2 linked regions of the Planctopirus limnophila DSM 3776 genome follow. The main gene of each other region encodes a partner of the protein of the gene in region 2 in a complex. Links are inferred from orthologs where the notes say so. Each region holds a gene or a part of one and is shown on either strand. Other genes may lie near its edges.

What was found.
Region 1: the proteins of PLIM_RS21305 (region 2) and PLIM_RS04085 are in contact, whole or in part, in a crystal structure (PDB 5UE9), measured with the Lactococcus lactis proteins. The link is inferred for Planctopirus limnophila DSM 3776 from one-to-one orthologs. Residues at the interface, in WP_023189152.1 of Lactococcus lactis: Leu4, Gln5, Ala47, Ser48, Met49, Leu50, Leu51, Arg52, Arg53, Met95, Leu98, Arg223, Met224, Ala225, Cys226, Ile228, Gly229, Ala230, Cys231, Tyr232, Ala233, Val235, Glu236, His237, Asn243, His244, Ala245, Lys247, Glu250; in WP_025017116.1 of Lactococcus lactis: Gly25, Phe27, Phe29, Glu32, Tyr33, Lys35, Tyr36, Lys48, Phe56, Thr60, Pro61, Arg62, Val63, Ala64, Glu65, Thr66, Ala67, Ser68, Gly69, Met70, Ile74, Gln77, Pro223, Glu251, Phe274, Ala275, Pro277, Phe278.

Annotation. Positions count from the first base shown.
Region 1 is NC_014148.1:998,033-1,006,105, forward strand. What follows is about bases 2,222-5,179. They hold PLIM_RS04085 (dihydroorotate dehydrogenase), read right to left. Parts: upstream 4,199-5,179; coding sequence 3,245-4,198; downstream 2,222-3,244. Other genes in these bases: trpS (tryptophan--tRNA ligase), read right to left, coding at 2,222-3,168; PLIM_RS04090 (2,3-bisphosphoglycerate-independent phosphoglycerate mutase), read left to right, coding at 4,464-5,179. Also shown: PLIM_RS04070 (ABC transporter permease subunit/CPBP intramembrane protease), read left to right, coding at 1-1,268; PLIM_RS04075 (hypothetical protein), read right to left, coding at 1,250-1,939; more of trpS, read right to left, coding at 2,191-2,221; more of PLIM_RS04090, read left to right, coding at 5,180-5,672; PLIM_RS04095 (XylR family transcriptional regulator), read right to left, coding at 5,780-6,934; PLIM_RS04100 (PSD1 and planctomycete cytochrome C domain-containing protein), read left to right, coding at 7,382-8,073.
Region 2 is NC_014148.1:5,309,001-5,317,113, forward strand. What follows is about bases 2,808-5,805. They hold PLIM_RS21305 (dihydroorotate dehydrogenase electron transfer subunit), read left to right. Parts: upstream 2,808-3,870; coding sequence 3,871-4,740; downstream 4,741-5,805. Other genes in these bases: PLIM_RS21300 (pseudouridine synthase), read left to right, coding at 2,808-3,694; obgE (GTPase ObgE), read left to right, coding at 4,820-5,805. In the rest of the region: PLIM_RS21290 (SPFH domain-containing protein), read right to left, coding at 50-904; PLIM_RS21295 (hypothetical protein), read right to left, coding at 1,091-1,648; more of PLIM_RS21300, read left to right, coding at 2,030-2,807; more of obgE, read left to right, coding at 5,806-5,926; PLIM_RS21315 (ribose-phosphate diphosphokinase), read left to right, coding at 6,068-7,015; PLIM_RS21320 (hypothetical protein), read left to right, coding at 7,309-8,113.

The sequences.
Region 1 (8,073 bases), 4.3 Mb from region 2 along the record:
CCATCGGTTTGATCTTACGTCTGGCCGCGATGCTGGCCCTCTTCGCCAGTTTCTTCTCGGCAGCACTATTGGCAATCACCAGCCATGCACGCAGTTTCAAAGAAGCTCAGGCGTATCTGATTCCACTGATGATCATTTCGCTGGCTCCCGGAGTGGCGAGCCTGCTGCCACAGTTTCAGTTGTCTCCCACCATGGCGTGTATCCCGGTATTGAACCTGGTGCTCGCCACCCGCGATGTTTTCTCCGCCACCATCGACTGGTCACTTTTGGCACTGACGATCGGAACGACGGCAATTGCCACAGGGGCCTGCCTCGCTCTCGCAGCCCGTTCATTTGGTGGAGACGCACTGCTGGGGGTCTCGCAAACTTCGTGGCGAGAATTTTTTCAGCGCCCTCAGGAGAGCACCGGCCTGCACAAGTCCTCTCTCCCACCGGTCGCCGGCTGGGTGGCTTTATTGGTCGTGACGCCACTCTTCATCGTCATCGGAGGACTGGCTGGGAGCCTGAGTTCTTTAACACTTGAGGTTCGTTTATTGCTCAATGGCCTGGTGACCATCGCATTATTCGCAGGTGTCCCTGGCCTGATGATCTTCTGGAACAGGTGGCCCCCTGTACGAACACTGGCACTTCAGCGACCCAGATTTCTGGCGTTGCTCTTAAGTTCTCTGGCAGGTCTATCGCTCTGGATTGTCCTGCTGCAGGTAGAATCGGGGATGATGTCAGACGCCAGGAAGGAAGAACTCGTCAAACTCTTTGGCAGTCTTCAGATTCAGATTGGCGCCATCCCACTGCCGATCAAGTTGCTGGCACTGGCGATTATTCCCGCATTTTGCGAAGAGATTTTCTTTCGTGGATTGCTGTTCTCCGCCTGGAGACGATCGCTAGGCGCCTGGCCCACCGTCATTTTGACCGGCCTGGTCTTTGGCTTGTTTCATATTCTCATACGGGATGCAGTTGTACTCGAACGGTTTTTACCCACGGCACTCCTGGGCATACTCCTGGGTGCAGTCCGGGAAAAAACCAATTCGCTCTGGCCGGGAATTCTTCTCCATGTCCTCAATAACGGGACAGTACTCATCTTTGGCCAGTATGCCGAAGCCTTGATTGCCTGGGGTTTTGATACACGCGAGCTGAAAACATTGCCCGTCGCGTGGTGGCTCAGTGCCCTGGTGATCAGCGCCACTTCGGTCGGCCTGTTACTAAGCGTGGGACGACCGGTTCGATCAACAGAAAACGAAACGCCATTGCCTCAGGGTTTGACTGTCTGAGCAACTTTGACAAATGGCTTAAGATGGCAAACCGTCTGGCCTTTGAGATTGCGAATCGAGAAGACTTCAGGGGAGACTTCCAGAATCTCATACTGATGTTCTGCACCCCACGATTTACTCAACGATTCAGTCGTCGCTTTGGGACGACCACCCTTCATTTTCATTTCCAGAATATTGCCAGTCACTGACCACTGGAAATCGAACTCAAGTTTCGAGCCATACAGCAGTGCGCCAACAGTATCGAGTTCGAGGATCATCACCCCCGTGCCATCTTCAGCGAATTTCATGACCCTGCGTCCATGAAAATGGTCTGTCCATTCGCCCAGAAATTTCACTGGTTCTGCACTGCCGGAGAGTTCTGATTTGGCCTGATCGACCGCTTCTATTGGATTCGTGCTCTTGCCAGATGCGTTTTCTTTTGCAGGAGCCGGCGCCGACTCCGCAATTGTCGATGAAGCGGCCTGATTTTCATCTTTCGGGGTCTGATTCGATGTGCTGACCGTCTGGCTATCGAGTTGGACCGAAGTGGCTTGAACTGTCGGCAGACCACTTTCGGCCACTGAGCCACAGCCGCTGAAGGAGGTTGTGGTCGCGAAAGTACAGGCCGCCAGCAGCAGCTTGAGCTGATCACTCTTAAGCAGATATGTCTTGTGCCGAACCGACGACGACATCGAAAGATACTCCGTTCACAAAGCTCTTCTCATGAACAGTCCAGAGCTTCTATTTTTCCGTATCAAAATTTTTCAGAGACAGCCCTGCAAGATCAATGCACTTCTCCCACCTTAGTTTGCCGCTGAAGTTCTCAGGCGAGGTTCATGGTTATGAGGGCGTCTCGCAAATAATCAGTGTCGCGAAAAAAAGGATTCCTGTTAAGAGGATTTGCCCCTGGTTTTAAGTCATGAGTCTTTTCTGAGCGTGGTGTTCAAATTTCCTGGATAGCGAGGCCACAGGCCGACTTGCAGCGGTTGAGGACTTCTCTGGCCTTTTTACGGGCTTTAGCCGCTCCTGCCTGAAGAATTTCTTCCACAAGATCTGGCTGAAGTGCTAATTCATCCCGGCGGGCGCGGGCGACACCAAAGTGCTCCATCGCCGCTTCAAAGAGCGTGTTTTTCGCTTCGCCATAACCCATCCCGCCAGCGCGATAGCGTGCTGCCAGCACCTCCTGCTGTTCGGTCGTCGCAAAGAGTTTATACAAGGTAAAGAGGTGGCAGGTTTCAGGATTCTTGGGAGATTCCACTGGCGTGGAATCTGTCTTGATCGAATTGATTTTCTTTTTGAGTGACTTCGCCGATTCGAAGAGTTCGATGGTGTTGCCGTAACTTTTGGACATCTTTTCGCCATCAGTTCCCACGACTTTGGCCGAATCGTCCAGCACGCGGGCTGTGGGAAGCTTGAGAAACTCCCCGCCATAGAACGAGTTGAATCTCTGGGCGACATCCCGAGTGACTTCGATGTGCTGCACCTGATCCACACCGACAGGCACCACTTCGCTGTCGTAGGCGAGAATATCAGCAGCCATCAGGACGGGATAAGTAAACAGTCCTGCATCAGCCGGTATTCCCCGAGCGACCTTGTCTTTATAGGCATGGCATTTTTCGAGCAGGCTCATTTGAGTGACCGTCATGAGCAGCCAGGTCAGTTCGGTCACTTCGGGCACATCTGATTGTCGAAACAAAGTGGCCTTTTCTGGATCGAGCCCTAATGCCAGCAGGTCTAAAGCGGCATCCAGTGTATTCTGCTTGAGGAGCGCTGCATCGCGAATGGTGGTCAGCGCATGCAGATCAGCAATGAAGTAGAACGATTGTTCGTGTCCCTGCAGGGCCAGATACTGGCGGATCGCTCCGAAATAGTTTCCCCAGTGGAATCGCCCGGTTGGCTGGATTCCTGATAGCACCCGCATGCTGCTTCCCTTCGTGATCATGATTTTGTGAGCAGTTTGCCCAATATCAGAATGAGTTCGTAAGCCTTGGAAATACCTAGCAGGTTTTCCGCTGATTCTTGGGAACTTTGACGGTTTTGATGAGTTCCTGAACTCGTGAACAACCTCGATCCTGCAAAACTTTTTCCAACCCGCTCGTTAACTGACTCGACAACGATGGATTGTAAAAGTTCGCCGTTCCCACCTGCACAGCAGTCGCTCCGCAGACCAGAAATTCGAGGACATCATCGAGTGATTGAATCCCGCCGACGCCAATGATCGGGCAGTCCACCGCCTGCGCGACCTGCCAGACAATTCTTAACGCCAGAGGTTTGATCGCTGGGCCGCTGAGTCCCCCCAGACCATTCCCCAGCCGTGGCTCGCCCGTTTTCCAATCGACGGCAAAACCCTGAAACGTATTGACGAGCGAAAGGGCATCGGCCCCGGCACTTGCGGCCGCACGTGCAATCTCCACGACGCTCGTTACATTCGGTGTCAACTTGGCAATAATCGGCTTGGATGTCGCTTGCCGCACCGCAGCCACGACTTCGGCTGTCATCGTCGGATTCGTACCGTAATCGACTCCGCCACTGACATTCGGGCAACTGATATTCAGCTCCAGCGCCTGAATCGCATTGAACTCATCGAGTCGCCGAGCCATCACAACAAAGTCGTCGGTACTCTTCCCGGCAATGTTGACAATTAACGCCGTCGGCAGCAGCGAAAGAGCTTCGAGATGCTTGGTGATAAAGACTTCGATGCCGTCGTTATCGAGGCCAATCGAATTCAAAAGACCTGCCGTCGTTTCGACAGTTCGCGGTGGGGGATTTCCAGCGCGCGGCTCGCGAGTGACCGTTTTGGGAATGATCCCTCCCAATTGAGCATAATCGACAAATGCCGACATTTCGCGGGCGTAGCCGAATGTTCCAGAGGCCACAAGAATCGGGTTCTTAAGTGACAATCTTCCCAGTTGAACATTGAGAGACACCGGCAGATTCGAAGTCAATGACATCACGGAAGACTTTTTGATGAAGGAAACACGGTTTGAACCAGGCGTCATCAGTGGTGGAAAACAAAATGCAGAATCGCACATGTTTCACGGAAGTCACTGATCCCGTGAAGGGTAACGATTCGGGATTCCTCGTCACAACCTCAGGCCAGAACGGATCAAGTTTTGGGTAGACACTTGCGGTCAAGGCGGATCGGGCCGAAGATGCACTTCGTGCGAGAAATCTTCGCGTTCCGATATTTCTGTCCACCAGACTCACTGAACGACCATGACCGATCCACATGTGCTCACTCGGCAGCTTCAGAAATCCAACGACTCCAAGATCGTCCTGCTTGTGGGCGATGGGCTGGGAGGTCTTCCGTTAACTCCCGGAGGGAAGACAGAACTCGAATCAGCGTTAACTCCCAATCTCGACGCTCTGGCAAGTCGTGGCTGCCTGGGGCAAACCATCCCTGTCTTGCCGGGCATTGCTCCTGGCAGTGGGCCAGGGCATTTGGGACTCTTTGGCTACGATCCACTACAGTACCAGATTGGGCGTGGTGTTCTCGAAGCTTTGGGGATCGATTTCGAACTCGGGCCGAAAGATGTCGCGATTCGCGGTAACTTCTGCACGATCGACGGGGCCGGGATTATCACAGATCGTCGTGCAGGCCGTATTGGCAGTGAAATTGGCGCCGCTCTGTGCGAGAAGTTGAATCAGATCAAGATTCCGGGAGTGGAAGTATTTGTCCGCCCGGTGAAAGAGTACCGGCTGGTGATTGTCTTCCGCAGTGAAGGGCTGGGTGGCCAGGTTCACGATACAGATCCTCAGGCGACAGGGAAGGCTCCACTGGAGGCTGTTGCCAAGAGCGATTGTTCCAAGAAGACTGCCGAAATCTGCAATGAGTTCCTGCGTCAAGCCAAAGAAATACTCAAAAACGATGCTCCTGCCAATTTCTTGACTCTGCGAGGCATTGATACGTTGCCAGCCATTCCGACTTTTCAGGAAGTCTACGGCATGAAGCCAGCAGCCATTGCGGTTTATCCGATGTATCGAGGTCTGGCCCGACTGGTTTCCATGGATGTGCTCGATGCGGGGCAAACTCTCGATGACCAGATGAGCTGCCTTAAAGCCGCCTGGAATGACTACGATTTCTTCTTCATTCACTTCAAGTACACCGATTCAACCGGTGAAGACGGTAACTTTGCTGCCAAGGTGAAGCGAACAGAAGAACTCGACAGCTGCATTCCCAAAATCCTGCAACTCGATCCGACAGTTGTCATCGTGACCGGAGATCACAGCACGCCGAGCAAGATGAAATCGCATAGCTGGCATCCTGTGCCCGTGCTCCTCTCGGCTGACACCTGTCGTTTCGATGGTTCAACCAAGTTCGGCGAATCGCAGTGTGCCCGCGGTGGTCTGGGGACATTTGAAGCCAAGTACCTCATGCTGCAGGCCATGGCACATGCTGGTCGACTGGAAAAATTCGGCGCGTAAACGCCATGTCGACTCGTTCAACGAAGACACCCGGTACTCATCGAGCCACCGGGTGTTTTTTATTTGTACACTTTGCGAGGGTGCGGGTTTGAATTCAGGATAAGTCCTTATCGCAGATTGGCACTTTTGCGATAACTTCCCGGCGTCATACCAAGTTCCCGTTTGAACACCACACTCAGGTATTCGGCATGCTGGAAGCCGCTCAATTCGGCAATGCGGCTCAATGGTAATTCGGTTTCTTCGAGAAGTTGTTTCACTCGCTTCAGTTGAACCTGACGGATTTCTTCTTGCGGTGAACGCCCCAGATGTTTGCGAAATCGACGTTCGAGAACACTGCGTGAAGTGTTCACGCGAGCGAGAATTTCATCGACAGTGAGCTGGTGGCAGGCACCTTCACGAATGATTTTTAATGAGCTGGCAACGATCGGATCGTCCGTCGCCAGCACATCGGTCGATTGTCGGGTCACGATTCCCATGGGGGGAATGTAAAGCGTCTCCGTCGGCCAGGAATCTCCTGCCATCATGCGATCCAGCATGGCAGCGGCCTCGTATCCAATGCGTTCCGGGTTAGGCACGACACTGGAAAGCGGAGGATCGCACAACTCGCAAAGAACTTCGTCATTATCGACACCAATCACTGCGACCGATTCCGGCACGGCGAGTTCCAGTTGCCGGCAGGCATCAAGCACATGATGCCCGCGCATATCGTTGGCAGCCATGATTCCAATAGGCTTGGGAAGCGCCTCCAGCCAGCCACGAATCTCTTGCTGCTGCTGCGCCCATGTCTGGCTGGATGAAGTCTGCCAGCGTGATTCATATATATGAAGATCGCCCTGGCCAGTGATGGCGTTGGCAAAACCTTCGCGACGCTCGGATGACCAGGCATGATCCGAAAAGCCGCAGTACGCAAACTGGCGGAAACCTCGCTCCTGCAGATGTTCCGCAGCCAGTTTCCCGACCGCTCGATGGTCGGTATAGACATGCGGCAAGCCATCGTGCAGCCGGAAATCCGTCATATCGATGGTGGGAATTCGCCGCCTGAGAAGTGAAGCAGCGAGTTCTGGTGTGGTGGATCGACTGATGACACCGTCGATCTCGGCGTTTTCGAGCCAGCGGGGAGGTTGTGCCATCAATTCATGCAGATCGAGATACATCGACCATGGCTGGTTCGCCACGAGATATTTGGAAATCCCTCTCAAAACGGCGCGCCCATAAGCGAGAGACGTTTCGATGACCAGGGCAACTCGCTTTCGGGGCTTCACAACATGCATCCGGTAAGGTGGTGAAGTAACGATCAGGTGGAAGCCGAGAACATATCAGATCCAGCCGCAACCTGTCTCAAAGATTTGATGGTTTTCTGTTTGAATTCCATGAGCCTGAGAATCTTGTAAATCGATTCATGCGGGTGTGATTCATTGGTTTTAACTACTGTGTTAACAATTGGTTGCTGCAATCACCGCTGGTTGAGCAGACGTGGGGGGCCGGGGTGTTTTTCCCAATGCGAAATAAAACTCAGACAATAGACTTCGATTCTCATTGTTTCTCTGTCGTAAATCATTCCATAATAGATTTGCAGTGATGGATATGTTGTGTGGAACACAGATGGATGCGGGAAGTCTCTCTACAAAGCGAGGTTCTCCCATCGCCATTTCGAGGTGTCCCTCGCTGCTGTAGGGCAATAACAACAACGCTTTCGCGACAGGTGACGAATGTTGTTTGTAAAAAATCGCGATGATTTTCGATTACCACGCCAAGTGAAGAGATCTTCCCGATGGGGAACGTCTTTGCTCGCAGCGAGCATTTTGTCAGCGGCTGCATGGCTCATACAGGGACTGGTTTCCGGGGATCATGCGGTTGCCGGTAAGGCACTCGTTGCCGAAGAAAATCGGCAGGCTCCTGATGATCCAGCTCCTGGTGACTCATCGCCGGGTTTCAGTCCCGAAGATCTGGCGTTTTATCGAGAGAAGATCGAACCGATTTTCGTCAAGAACTGCAACGAATGTCACGGAACTGGCTCGAAGTTTCGTGGTGGGTTTTCGCTGGCGGCTCGTGAACATCTCTTGAAGGGGGGCGAAAGTGGGCCAGGTGTCTTGCTCGATAAACCTGACGAAAGCATGCTGATTGATGTCATCAATTATCGCACCTACGAAATGCCTCCATCCGGGAAGCTTCCCGCCGATCAGATTGCTTCGATTACGGAATGGGTCAAGCGGGGTGCCCCGATGCCGCCACCTGCTGTCCCTGTCGCGATGCCAGTGCATGAAGGGCCACCTCAGGTTAATGAGACGACGAAAGCTCACTGGGCCTTCCGGCCGGTCACAGATCCTCGGCCTCCCGTGAGCCAATGGGATCGATTGGCAAAGAACGACATCGACCGCTTCCTGTTTGCCAAAATGGAAGC
Region 2 (8,113 bases):
CGTGCCACCTGAGACCGGGCCACCATGTAATACGGGAGTTCTGTTGTTATCACGACTCGGTGGTGGAGGAGCCTGTGCCGGGAGCATGTTTTCTGCCGCCGGCATGCACAGCGAGTACGGGTTGAGTTCGCTCGCCACTGCAAAGCACGACCAGTAGGTTCGAGATGAGCTGATCCCGGTCGGATTCCGAGAGTTCGAAGCCGCTGTCTCGCAGTCTTGTTACGGCATCTTTAACAATTTCGACGGCCCCTTCGACAATCGTCTTGCGGGCATCGATCAGAGCCATGGCCTGCTGACGCATCAGCATCGATTGAGCAATTTCGGGAGCGTAAGTCAGATCGTTGAGTCGCACCATCAGCACGCGAATTCCCGCTGGATTTACGGCATCCTGCAGTTCGGCCACAAAAGCCTGACTGACAATTTCGCTCTCTTTTTTGAGGCACGGGATGGCGGGATCGCTCGATTCGTAAGGGAAGAGCGAACTGACCCGCTTGACTACGGCCCCGGCCTGATCTCCCAGAAAGCGGTGGTAATCGGTCACATGCAGAGCGGCCTTGATGGTGTCTTCGACACGATAAACGACCACCGCACTGATCAGCACCGGGTTGCCATTTTTTTCCACCACGGTTTCGGTCGTCAGATTGTAGGTCGTATCACGGGTGGAGATTCTCTGGAGTGATCGGCCCACGGGATGAATCCAGCGGATCCCTTCGCTGCGCAGCGTCGTCAGATATTTGCCAAACCGCAAGACCACGACTTCTTCGCGCGGGCCCACAATGATGAACCCGAAGAGCAGAATGGGCGGAAAGATGACCGAGGCTGCAATGATCAGCCCCAGTTCCATCATGCCAGCGGTTTCGGCAGAAGGTTCTGAATATCGACTTGAAGGTTGAGTCGTGGACATCGCCATTTCCAGAATTTGGGGAAGCTCTTTATCGAACCTGCCCTCTGGAACGAGAAGTCCACGATCTCAGATCATTGCAAATTTTCGAATCTTTTAACGGGAGTTGGAAGTTGGGAGTTGGGAGTTGGGAGTACACAGCACGCATGGGATGAGGCGCACTGAAACTTGGAAATCCTTGAATCGGAATTATTCTGACTTGGTTGGTTCAATGGGAGTGGCAGGGATGGTTGCGGGCTGGGCATCCACTGCATTCGACTTGGTGGCTTGAACTTCGGCTGTGCTGGGTGTTGGGGCTGGTAGTTTGGCAGGGACGGCGACTTTCACATAGCCCGAAATGCCAATGATGATGGCCCCCAGAACGATGCCCACTGTCTGCCAGTAAGCCATGCGCGTGCGTACTTTTTCGGCCAGTCCAGAGCGTCCCACGAGCAGCGACGAGAGGAAGAACAGGCCAAAGGCCAGCAGCATCTTGGTGCCAATCAGGGCATGATAGATCGGCTGTCCTTTATGTTTGGGCATCGCCTGGAAGTAGTTATAAAAACCACTCACCAGGAAGAGCACAATCCCGATGTGTACAAACATCTTCCATCGGGAAATAATGGCGGATCGTAAGGCGAGATGCTGATCTTCAGGCAGCTTGCTCACCACGGGATAGATCACAAATCGCAAAAAGACACTCCCCCCGATAATCACGACGGCAGTTCCGATATGTGTCCAGCGGGAGAGGATGTCAACGGCTTCCATTTACTTAAACCTTATGCAAATAATGTGTTATGGCAGATTAATCAGCGAAGTTCAGTCGGTCGTATGGAGGCTAGGGAAGACCCAGCCTGTGGGATGCTCCGGCTCACATCCTTCGGCGGATGACATGAGACGAATCAGCCACGAGAGCATAACACGCTTCGGCTTGAACTTCTCAAAAGTCTAGCCACCACAAAGTTTTGCACCACTGAATCCTGTTTTTGCTGGCCTTGTGAGGTTCCCGATCGCTCCAGCGATTGTCTGGCGGGTTGTGTGATCGCCATGGACTGGAGCAGTGATGGGCGGGAACAATCGAGAAACTGGTTACTCTTTCGCGATGTCGTCTGCTAAACTGGGGGACTTCTCAATACTGGCAGATACCAAATGAAACGTTCTCGACCTCCCCGCCGCACAACATCTCTGGTCACTTCTTCACGAAATCAGGGTTCCAAATCAGCCCATCCGGATCAACCGGGCGAGGCCTCTGCGGGCGAACGTCTGCAGAAGGTTCTGGCAAGTGCCGGGTATGGATCACGCCGAGCCTGTGAAGAATACATCGAAATGGGCCGCGTGACGATTGATGGTGTGGTGGCGAAGGAATTGGGGGTGCGTGTTGATCTTTCCCGCCAGAAGGTCGCTGTCGATGGCGAAAAGCTGCGTGTGGAAGAAAAGCGTTACTTTCTCTTTCATAAGCCAGCAGGTGTGCTGTGCACAAATTCTGATCCTGCGGGTCGAACTCGTGTGATCGATTGCTTCCCGCCGAATGTCGGTCGGCTCTTTACGGTGGGCCGGTTGGACGATGGGACTGAAGGTTTGCTGATCGTGACCAACGATGGCGATCTTGCCGAGAGACTTACACATCCCAAGTTTGGTATTCCGCGGATTTATCGTGCTGTCGTGGCGGGTAATCCTTCGACGGAGGCAATCAATCAGCTTCTTGAAGGGCTGTACTTCGCGGAAGGCCGCTTCCGCATGTCGAGCGTTAATCGAGTGAAGTCGCAGGGGTCTGCGACTGTGCTCGAAATTACCATGCGGGAAGGACAGAACCGGGAAATCCGCCGGTTGCTGGCTCGCGTGGGGCATAAAGTGATGAAGCTCAAGCGGACTCATTTTGGCCCGATCAAACTGGGTGATCTCGAACGCGGAGCTCATCGCAAACTCTCGGAAGAAGAACTCAGCAAACTGCAGGATGTTATCACGGGCAAGTGGAAGGAACCGGCTCCCCGCAAGCCGCAGCGTACCCGCGATGCTGGTAAAGCGACTTCAGCGGGAGGGGTAACCAGAGCCTCGTCGTCTCGTGCAGGAAGTGCAGGTGCCACGCCTCGCGCCAGGCTGGAGCGCACGGCATTACCAGCGACGGGACTGGAACCACTGACCATTCCGGGCTCGAAACTCAAACGCCTGGGAAGCTCAAAAGCGTTGAAATCACAGGTATTGAACTCACCTGAGGCTAACCCCAAGCGTCGCGAAGATTCCCGCTCGTCCGGTGGATCTCGTTCTTCAGAAGGATCACCAGCGCGTCGTACCGGGAAAGGCTCAATGGCTCCGGAAGCTCGGCAGAAGCCCGCCTCGCGCACTTCGGGAGGCTTTTCCAAGGGCCGTCCGGGCAGCAGGACGACGGATCGCAATCTGGCCCTTAACGACAATCCGCCAGTGATGGACGATGGCAGCACGCGATTGAAGCGGCGTGTGCTGGATGGTGAAGGTTCGGTGATTTCGAGCAAAAAGCTCAGAGGGGCAGCACCGCGCCTGAACTTCCCGCAGAATGTACGGGGCAACGACGCTGCCGATGGAGACGAAGCTCTCAATTCACCACCACTGAGCCTGCTGAAGAGTGGCCGACGAGTCCCGCGGACGAAGGATCACGTCATCGCACATCGATCGGCCAATAAAGAGACCGCTGCTGAAGCGACTCCCGAAAAAGTTGTTCGCAAGAAGACCTCTGCCAAGTTTCCAGGATCTCGAAAAGCGACAACGGCGGGGCGCTCATCAACCAGCGCTCGAAACAAGAAGTCGTCGAGTTCATCGAGTCGCAAGCGGAGTGATTAGGCGGGGAGCGTGCGTGGAGCAAACGCGAGCCGTGGCCAATACTCACCCGCAGCATCTTGAGTTTTTCAATCATTCAGAAGCCCTAGAAATCAGACGTCCCGAGCATGCCCTCCAGCCCTACTGAAACCTCTGCTTCGGCTTGTCACATCCCTTCCCTTGGGCTGCCTGGACAGGTGATGTCTGCCGTCCAGCAGAAGGCACGCGTGCTGCTGCACGAGGCCATGGCGAAAAATACATTTCGCCTGCGGCTCGATTGTGTTGAGCTGGCGACCAAGATCACTCCGGGGCAGTTCTTCATGGTGAAAATCCCGGGAGAGAACGATCCGCTTCTGGGCCGACCGTTTGCGCTGTTTGATATCTGCAGGGATGAAGAAGGACGTGTTGCCGGGCTGGAGTTCGGCTACGTTGTCGTGGGTAAAATGACCGGTCGCCTGGCTCAGCTTCAGGCGGGAGATGAAGTGGAAATCTGGGGGCCACTTGGCAACGGCTTTCCGGCATCACCGGGCGGGCGGCTGGTTTTCGTCGCTGGTGGGATTGGGCAAACGCCCTTTCTGGCACTCGCCCGCGAAGCTCTTGGAGTACAGAGTTATCCCCAGCAGAATCCGCGAAAAGTGGTTACGCCCAGTTCCGTCACACTTTGTTACGGAGCGAGGAATGCTGAGTTTCTGGCGGGTGTCGAAGACTTCCAAAGTGTTCCCGGCCTGAAGGTTGAACTGGCCACCGATGATGGTTCACTGGGGCACCATAGCTATGTCACTCAATTACTGGAAGAACATCTCAAGGCTCCCGGTGAGCCCGTGACCATCTATGCCTGCGGGCCAGAACCGATGCTCAAAGCTGTGCAGAAACTGGCACTGTCGTACAACGTCACCTGCTGGTTATCGTTAGAAACCCCAATGGCGTGCGGCTTTGGAGCCTGCTTCAGTTGTGTCGCCAAAATCCGGGAAACGACTCCTTCGGGTGAGGAAAGCTGGGATTACCGACGCACTTGTGTCGAAGGGCCCGTCTTCGAAGCTCGCGAACTGATCTTTGAAAATCATCCTTAAATTTCAACTCGTTACCCAATATCCCGCTGGTGACCTCTAATCGAATTCGCTTCCGCGTCCAGAATGGCAGTTTTCTCTCATGTTTGTCGATCAAATTGAAATTACCTGCAAAGGGGGCGATGGTGGCCCCGGATGTTCCAGCTTCCGGCGGGAAGCGCACGTCCCTCGAGGCGGCCCCGATGGTGGTGATGGTGGTCGCGGCGGGCACGTCGTCATTATCGCTGATGAAAATGTTGACAGCCTCGTGCACCTGGTCGGGATTCGTCATTGGTTTGCCAGCAATGGGAATCCCGGGACCAGTTCGCTCAAGACGGGTAAAGATGGCGAAGATCTCGTCATTCGTGTGCCGATGGGAACCATTCTGCGTGATTCTCAGCGTGGCTTCGTCCTGCGTGATCTGACAGATCATGGCGATACGGTGATCGTCGCCAAAGGGGGCGAAGGGGGCTATGGCAACACGCGTTTCATGTCATCGACGAACCGCGCCCCGCGCGAATTCGGGCCGGGTGAACCTGGTGAAAAACGTGAGCTGCTGCTGGAGTTGAAAGTCGTCGCCGATGTGGGACTGATTGGAAAACCCAATGCCGGTAAATCGACGCTTCTTTCGCGGATGACACGGGCGACTCCGGAAATTGCCAACTACCCGTTCACGACGAAACACCCGAATCTCGGGATTGTCCGCGTCGGTTACGAGCGGCAATTCGTGATGGCTGATATTCCCGGGCTGATTGAAGGAGCCCATGCGGGAGTGGGGCTAGGTCATGAATTTTTAAGGCACGTCGAGCGGACTCGCGTGCTCGTACATCTCGTTGAACCCAATCCGGATGACCAGACGGACCCGATCGAGAACTATCTGCAGATCCGCGAAGAGTTGCGGCTTTACGATGACGATCTGGCCCAAAGACCTGAAATTGTCGTCATCAGCAAGTCGGAACTGCTGGATGCCGATGCTGCTAAAGAGCTGCTTGAAGAGCGGATTGGCAAACCCGTCCTGCAGATTTCAGCGATGACAGGTAAAGGACTTCCCGTACTGACCAAACAGATCATCGAGATTCTTGATCGTCTGAAACAGGCTGAGGAAGACGCAGAGGCGGAAGCGGCTTACCTTGCCAGGAAAACATCGTCTGAAGCAGAGGCTCCCATCGCGCCGGCTCCTGTCGATTCATCTGCAGAAAATGCTGAGTAAGGTGTCTCGAAAAGAGACGAGGCAAATTTTGAAGTCTCTTAGGCGGGCAGGCTGGTGGTCGTCCACTTGCAACCAGTGCTGACGAACGTTGAAATCTGAGTTGTTCCATCCCGAGGCTTCACCGAGGACTGATCTGTGGCGATGTACGACCAACTCTGCCTGCTCAGTGGCAGAGCTCACCCGAAACTCGGCCACGAAATCGCCAGCTATCTGGGAATCAACCTGGGGGCTGTCGAGCTCAGTAACTTTCCGGATGGTGAAATCTCTTGCCGGCTGTACCAGAACGTCCGCGGGGCGGATGTCTTTCTCGTCCAGCCCACGGGGCCCGCAGTCAATGACAATCTCATGGAACTGCTCGTTCTGATTGACACCTGCAAACGGGCGAGTGCTGCCCGTGTGACGGCTGTGATCCCTTATTTTGGCTATGCCCGGCAAGACCGCAAAGATATGGGGCGTGTTCCCATTACGGCAAAACTGGTCGCCAATCTCATTACGAAAGCCGGGGCTGATCGTGTTCTGACCATGGATCTCCATGCGGCTCAGATTCAGGGATTCTTCGACTGCCCCGTCGATCACCTTTACGCAGCACCGATTCTTGATGAATACTTTCGTTCACTGAATTTACCGAAGTCGAATCTGGTGATCGTGAGCCCGGACGAGGGGAGCATTAAGCGGTCTTTGCAGCATGTCGAGCACCTGGGTGGCTCGTTTGCGATTGTGGATAAGCGTCGCTCGAACGCCTTTGAAACTCGTCAGGAGAACCTGATTGGTGGCCCGATTGCCGGGAAAACCTGCATTATTTTCGACGATATGATTACCACGGCTGGCTCGATGGTGGGCGCCGTGAAGGTTGTGGCCCAGCATGAGGCCGCCGAGATCTATGTGGGAGCGACACATGCGATTATGTGCGGTCAGGCCGCTCAGAGGCTGGTCGAAGCACCGATCAAAGAAATTGTCGTTACGAACAGCCTGCCGCTGACCCCTGAGCAGAAGCTCCCGAATCTCAGGCAGGTTTCTGTGGCACCACTGCTGGGTGAAGCCATTCGCCGAATTCATAGAAATGAATCTGTCAGTTATCTTTTTGACTGAAGGGCGTGCTGCCAGATTCTTTCTGCCATCAATCTCAATTTCGTGGCGAGAACGACATTTTCGGTAAATGCGAATCCATTTCGTCATCTCCGGAATGGACTGCTTAACCTGCCTGAAAAACCCGAAAAAGCCGCTGCACTCGATAATCTGGAGTGGGAAGCGAAGCACATTGCGGGTATTTTGGGGATTTGTGCATCGCTTATTGTACGCATATTGATGTGTTCACCTTTCAGTTCCCTCTCTGGGTCGATTGCCTGTCAATCTACTTGGCACGCAAGATCTGCGAGTCGCTTATGTCGATTGGAATTTCTCCCTGTCCCGGCTGTGGCACATTGCTGCTCGATGACACCGTTGAGTGCCATCGCTGCCATCATGTGTTTGATCGAGAGCGGGCTGAAGAGCTGGCGATTCAGCCTTTGCCGACCGACGAGGCTGTGATTGAAGATCTGGGGAGTTGCCACAATTGCGGTGAAGCGGTTCGTAGTGGCCTGGTGCGGTGCTGGAATTGTGGAGTCTTCCTGCGAGCGGATATTCAAGCCGCCTTTGATGAACGACAGAGCGATCAACGCTCGCCGGCAACGCCAACGGATCGTAATCCGCAGTCACGCTCCATGCTGAAGGCCGAACCTCACACGCCGGCTTCGCTTTCCGAGATCGATAAAAACGCTCAGTTAGCAGCTTACTACGCTCAAAGGAATGGGCATGGCTTAGAGCCCGGAGCCAGTCCACTCATTTCGGATCAACCCCTCGTAGAAGCCAGCGGGGTGGATCAGAGTGCCGAGGATGAAGAGGACGATTTCGAACTTTCTGGGGATATTTTCCTCACTGAAGCCACGATGGCCATTGAGCCGCCACCAATGGCTTTCCCCCAGGTGAATGAGACCTCAGGGGATACTTTTGCACTGAGCGAAATTCCGCGCCTGGAGCCGGAATCGGTCGATGGATCGACGATGGAAGAGTCGATCGAAACGATTCCCATGATGTCACTCGATGGGAGTGGGGCTGAAACTTCTCCACAGGAAGAACTGATTGGAACGCCCGAAGTGAGCGATGCCAGTCATCCCGCTGAAGAGATGTCCGAAGATGATCTCCTCCTGC